One region of the Paenarthrobacter sp. 10L412 genome, then DNA from elsewhere that is predicted to be linked to it. Evidence: predicted binding sites of a transcription regulator. Region 1 holds the regulator's gene; the other holds the start of a gene.
What was found. The regulator LexA, encoded in region 1, represses DNA repair genes until DNA is damaged. The targets are predictions, from matches to a motif close to TCGAACANNTGTTCGA.

Region 1 (3,207 bases):
TATGTGGGAGGGAAGCCCAGCGCCTTGCGCCCTGGACCTCCGAAGGCCTGCAGAATCTGCTGCAGGACCTCGTTGGAGCCGTTGGCTGCCCAGATATTCTCCGCGGAAAGCCCGTGTCCGAGGTAATCGGCGAGGGATTCACGAAGTTCGGTGAACTCGCGGTCAGGGTATCGGTTCAAGCCTGTGGCCGCGGCCGCAACAGCCTCGGTAATGGCCGCTTGCACATCGGCCGGCACGCCATGGGTGTTCTCGTTGACGTTGAGCAAAATGGGGACATCAAGCTGCGGTGCGCCGTAGGGGCTCAGTCCACGCAGGTTGGTCCGGAGGGGAAGTCGGTCAAGTCGCTCAAGCTGGTCACTCACCAAGACAGTTTAAGGTGCCGGTGCGACTGCAGAGTAACTGTGACGCCAGGGACGGTGACCCATAGCACCCTGGCCGCTCAATTGGCGGGAACGAACAGCTGCTGGCCAGGCTGGATGCGTCCCCCGCGGAGATCGTTCAACTGGATGATTTCTGCAATGACATCACGAGGGTCCCGCTCCGGCGCGGCCGCACCGGCGATGCCCCACAGGGACTGCCCGGGCTGGACAGTCACCGTAACGGCCACCGGCGGCCGCAGCTGGCCTTGGGAATCAGAAGCTTTGGCCGGGGAGTTGATGAAGCCGGCAAGGCTCAGCAGCGCGGCAAGGAGCAGCATGGTGGGAATTCCGAAGAAGACGATCCTGCCGCGTTGGGTTAGCCGGAGACGCGCAGGAGCCGGAGTGTTGCGGAATTCATGGAACGTTGAGATTGCGGACATGAGCTGAGCCCTTCTGAGCGATTGCCTGCATCGGATGCCCGTTGCCGGCTGCCAATTCCTTGTGCTCGTTGTACCCGGCCCGGATGTTCGAACACTTTCTTCGAACATCCGAACTGCGTTCAACTTTTATAGAACACATATTCGAACCTTGCTATGACATTTTTAGCACTTATCAACGAACGGTGTCGAGACTCGCTAGAACGAATGTTTGATAAACGCCTGTGCCTGGCCTAGGTTTGAGTGAAGAAACAGGCACTGTTTCAGTGGAACAGGAGGGTCTGACATTTTTTCAGATCCAACATCCCCGGGCGCACTTCAGACCGTGACCGGGCGGAACGGAAGGGCAATGGCGAACATGGCAGCGAAAGCCACCGGCGGCGGGGCACCCCTGCGGAGCCAGCAGCCTCAAAAGAGTCCCAAAAGCCTGACTGTCCGGCAGAAGAAAATCCTGGAAACCATCCAGCGCTCTGTCAATGACAACGGGTATCCGCCCAGCATGCGCGAGATTGGCGACACCGTTGGTCTCGCGAGCCTCTCCAGCGTCACGCACCAGCTCTCCCAGTTGGAGAAGCTCGGCTACTTGCGCAGAGATCCCAAGCGCCCCCGCGCCATGGAAGTACTCATGCCTTTGACCCTTGACGGCGGCACAATTCCCGGAGTTGAAGCAGCTACTACACTGCGCAGCGCAGGTGGACTTGCCGTGACGGAATTGGCCAGCGCCAGCGACACCGCGATGGTGCCCTTGGTAGGACGCATCGCAGCCGGTGGGCCCATCCTGGCCGACCAGACTATTGAGGACGTCTTGCCCCTGCCCCGGCAACTGGTGGGCCACGGCGAACTGTTCATGCTGAAGGTCGCTGGGGACTCAATGATCGATGCCGCAATTTGTGACGGTGACTGGGTGGTTGTCCGCCGCCAGAATGACGCCATCAACGGTGACATCGTGGCAGCACTCCTGGATGACGAAGCCACAGTAAAAACCTTCCGCCAGCGGGACGGCCACACCTGGCTGCTCCCCCAGAACACGCAGTACGAGCCGATACTTGGAGACCAAGCCACCATTATGGGCAAGGTCGTCTCGGTCCTGCGCTCCCTCTAGGGCGTTCGCCTACGTTTTCTTTGCGCCCAAGCGTTCCAGGACGCCGCGCACCACGTTGCGGTCCGTCGTTGCCCAAAATGGCGGCAAAGCGGCACGCAGGAACCCGCCGTACCGTTCGGTGGAAAGCCGTGAGTCCAGGACAGCGACCACGCCTTTGTCGCCGGTGGAGCGAATAAGGCGTCCTGCTCCCTGTGCAAGACGAATTGCCGCGTGGGTAGCTGACACCGCCATGAACCCGTTGCCCCCGGACTGTGCAACGGCTCGCGAGCGTGCGGTCATCAGCGGGTCATCGGGCCTCGGGAACGGAATGCGGTCAATCACCACAAGGCGGCATGAACCGCCAGGGACGTCCACGCCCTGCCACAGGGACATGGTGCCGAAGAGGCAGGTGTCCGGTTCATCGGCAAACTGCTTCACCAGTGCTGCCATAGTGGATTCCCCCTGGCAGAGGATGTCCACATCCAGCCGTGGCCGCATCGCGTCTGCGGCTTCCTCGGCCGCCCGACGTGAGGAGAACAGGCACAGGGCTCCCCCACCGGATGCACGGATGAGGTCTTCAAGCTCATCCAGTGCCTCGGGAGAAGTGCCCCTGCCGGGCTTGGGCAGGTGCTTGGCCACGTAAAGGACACCCTGCTTCGGATAATCAAAAGGCGATCCGACGTCCAACCCGGTCCAGCTGGGCGCACCATCTCCAATGAGGCCCAGGCCACCTGCTGCGGGCTCAAAGGCGGATCCAATAGCCAGCGTGGCAGAAGTAAGCACCACTGTGTGCCCCGCGAAAAGGCCTTCCCGCAGCCGGCCAGCAACGCTAAGCGGGGCGATGTTGATCAGTGCGGGCGCGGTCTCGTCCGGGTGCGAGTACCCCTGCTGGGGATCGAAGGTGCTGTTCCTGGAGAACCACACCACTTCACGGTTCTCCTTGGCTGCGAGCATCCGCTCGCACAGTTCCAGAATGAGCATGAGCCGTGAGCGCGCAAGCTGCCTGCCGCCGTCGACCGCGTTTGAAGAGTCAGTCTTCGAGTCAGACAGTGCGGCGCGTGTGGCATCGCGCAGTTGGTCCAGGCAGTCCAGTTGTTCGTCGTTGAGCCCATTGGGCAGCAGACCGTTGGGGACTCCGGCAATGGCCATGTCCAGTCGATCGGCTGCCGCGTTCAGGGCGTCTACGGTAATAGCAGTGTGTTTGCGCGCGCTCGAAGCGGCAGCATGCACCATTGCCACGGACAGCTGACCTGTAACGGCCCCCGTGACCCGGTCCTGCAGCTCATGCGCTTCGTCAACCACCACGACGTCGTACTCGGGCAGGACAGCA
Region 2 (3,207 bases), on a different contig from region 1:
CCGGTCAGCGTCCACGAGGTGAAGAACGAGCGGCGGTTGTCCGGAGCGTGCTCCAGCGTCATTGACGAGGCGCCGGCCTGCTCGCCGGCAGCCGAAAGACCTTGAGCAAGGCGGGCGAGTACCAGCAGGACGGGAGCCCACCAGCCAATGGTCTTGAAGTCCGGGAGGCAGCCGATCACGAAAGTGGCGGCACCCATCAGGACCAGTGTGAACATGAGGACCTTTTGTCGGCCGATCCTGTCGCCGAAGTGCCCCAGGATGACGGCGCCTACAGGACGGGCAACGTAGGCGAAGCCGAAGGTTGCGAAGGACATGATGGATGCGTTGGTGTCCGCGTCCGGGAAGAACACGTGCGGAAAGATCAAGGCGGCGGCGGAGCCGAAGATGAAGAAGTCGTAGTACTCCACTGCGCTTCCCAGGAAGCTGGCGAGTGCCGCCTTCTTGGGAGTTCCTGCTGGGGTAACTGTGCCTGGCGTCGCTGACGGCATTGTGTGGCTCATGGGTGTTCCTTCTGTGACGACGATGTCGCGGATCTAGCTTCTGCGGGAAGACCAGAGCGAGGTGCGGCCGGATCAATCCCAAAGTAACCACATGGTGAGAGCTACTTGTGCAATACAGCAATAGTGGCCGTGACTGGGGTCACTTGTCAAGACTTGTCCCCACTATCTAGAAATAGCTCTCACGATGTGAGAGCATCTAAGCATGAGTGTGAAAGAGGACACAAAGACCGACATGGTCGGCAAGGCCCTGGGCCTGTTGGTATTGCTGGGAAATGAGCCCAAAGGCGCGAGTGCCGCGGATCTGGCCAGGAGTGCGGGACTTCCGTTCAGCACCACCTACCGGCTGCTCGGCTCACTGACGCGCGACGGATTCGTGGATTACGAGCCCGACGGCCGTCGGTATCACTTGGGATTGCGGGTCTTCCAGCTGGGCCAGCGGGTTTCCAACCACCACGGTTTCGCAGCAACGGCCCTTCCTGTACTCCAGCGCGTTACGGAGCGGACCGAGGAAGCAACCATCCTCTCCGTGCGCGACGGAAACCATCATCTGACCGTGAACAAGGTGGACGGTCCCAAGACCTTCCGCGTCACCAGCGATCCCGGCCATCTGGGCGCGCTGCACACGACATCCGTGGGTAAGGCGATTGTCGCTTTTGAGAACGACGCCGAACGCGAACGACTGCTCGAAGAGTTGCCTTTGGAGCCACTCACTGAGCGCTCCATTACCGATCGGGCTGCATTCCGGGCAGAGATTGAGCAGGTGCGCCGGCAGGGCTACGCGGTGATGGATGAAGAAAACGAGATCGGCATGCGCGCGGTCGCGGTGCCGGTCCTCAATTCCCAAGGCCACGCCTTTGCGTCTCTCGCCACGGCTGTTCCGGTCTTTCGTCTCACCATGGACGAACTCATCGCCCACGTCCCCACGTTGCAGGAAGCTGCGGCTGAACTCGCGGCCCGCTTGCCCCAGCGCTAGCCCAACTGGGGGACAGGACATGTCGCTATGAGCCCCCAGTGGGGCGTTATCTGTCCCCTAGTTGGGTGAGGGGAGCGCAAATGTTCGCGATAAGAACAAGCGTGCGGAATATGAACACTTGTAGTAACCTAAATAACACCCCGGGGAGCGGCGCCCCAGAAAGTGCCAAAAACCCGGCGGTGCTGAAGTCAAAGGAGCTTTAGGATGAGCAACCGAGCCGAGTCCGTTCTGGTGGGCCTCATAGGCGAAGGCGTCATGCCCTCGCTCACGCCGCCCATGCACGAACGCGAAGCCGATGTGCAGGGCCTTCGCTTGCTGTACCGCCCCATCGACCTGCTGGACCTGGCCTTGCCGGCCACCGCCGTCGGGGACCTCCTCACCGCAGCCCAGCGCATGGGCTTCAATGGCCTGAACATCACGCACCCGTGCAAGCAGCTGGTGCTGGAGCACCTTGACGAGATTTCCGACGACGCCCGCAGCCTGGGTGCCGTCAATACAGTCCTGATTCAGGATGGTCGATTCATCGGCCACAACACAGACTTCTCCGGATTCGGCTCGGCGCTCGCCGACGGGCTGCCGGATGCGAAGCTCGACCGCGTGGTCCAGCTTGGTGCTGGCGGTGCCGGGTCCGCGGTCGCGTACGCGTTGCTCAAAGCCGGCGTCAGCACGCTGGACCTCGTGGACATGGACTCCACACGTGCAGCCGAACGTGCCACGGAACTCGGCGAACTTTTCCCGGCCTCCACGATCACGCCGCGCACTCCCGCCGAGCTGAGCGAGATCATGCCGCTCGCCGATGGCTTGGTGCACTGCACGCCTATCGGTATGGCCGCCCATCCGGGACTGCCGCTGGACATCGACCTCCTGGAACCGCGCCACTGGGTTGCCGACATCGTCTACCGGCCGATCGACACGCGCCTGGTCCGCGAGGCGCGCGCCAAGGGTTGCGACGTCCTCGACGGCGGCAGGATGGCAGTCGGTCAGGCGGCCGACGCTTTCCAGCTCTTCACCGGACGCGACGCCGATCGTGACCGCATGCGGGCACACTTCCTGGAATTGATCGCCGTGGAAGATGCCGCAACCCAACTCTCCGCCACGGTACTGGCGAAGGCGGCCCACTGATGCGCACTGGAATCGCCACCGTCTGCCTCTCCGGCACACTGAAAGAGAAGATGCAGGCCTGCGCAATAGCGGGCTTTGACGGCATCGAAATCTTCGAGCAAGACCTCGTCATCTCGCCGCTCAGCCCCGAGGAAGTGCGGAAAATGGCTGCCGATCTCGGCCTGGGTCTGGACCTCTATCAGCCATTCCGCGATTTCGACGGCGTCACCCCGGACCTGCTCAAGGCCAACCTTCGCCGGGCCGAGGCCAAGTTCAAGCTCATGTCCCGCCTGGGCGTGGACACCATCCTGGTCTGCTCCAACGTGGCCACGGCAACAATCAACGACGACGAACTTCGCGCCTCCCAACTGGCAGAGCTTGCTGAACTTGCCGGGGACCATGGCGTCAAGGTTGCCTACGAGGCATTGGCCTGGGGTAAGTACGTCAACGATTACGAGCACGCGTATCGCCTGGTGGAGATGGTGGACCACCCGAACCTCGGAACGTGCCTGGACTCCTTCCACATCCTCTCCCGCGACTGGGATACCGCGCCGATCGAGGACATCAACGCGGACAAGATCTTTTTCGTCCAGGTTGCCGACGCCCCCAAGCTCTCCATGGACGTCCTCTCCT

Region 2: AC1DD7_RS05315 (shikimate dehydrogenase) is a predicted target of LexA. The motif match lies at 1,565-1,580, and genes of this name have one in related genera.

Annotation. Positions count from the first base shown of each region.
Region 1 covers NZ_JBFTJT010000002.1:50,679-53,885, forward strand. Annotated here, with positions in the region: gene AC1DD7_RS01990 (histidinol-phosphate transaminase) at 1-362, opposite strand, end outside; gene AC1DD7_RS01995 (LysM peptidoglycan-binding domain-containing protein) at 440-799, opposite strand; gene lexA (transcriptional repressor LexA) at 1,155-1,898, shown strand; gene AC1DD7_RS02005 (ATP-dependent DNA helicase) at 1,908-3,207, opposite strand, start outside.
Region 2 covers NZ_JBFTJT010000004.1:36,237-39,443, reverse strand. Annotated here, with positions in the region: gene AC1DD7_RS05325 (MFS transporter) at 1-500, opposite strand, end outside; gene AC1DD7_RS05320 (IclR family transcriptional regulator) at 703-1,473, shown strand; gene AC1DD7_RS05315 (shikimate dehydrogenase) at 1,678-2,595, shown strand; gene AC1DD7_RS05310 (bifunctional sugar phosphate isomerase/epimerase/4-hydroxyphenylpyruvate dioxygenase family protein) at 2,595-3,207, shown strand, end outside.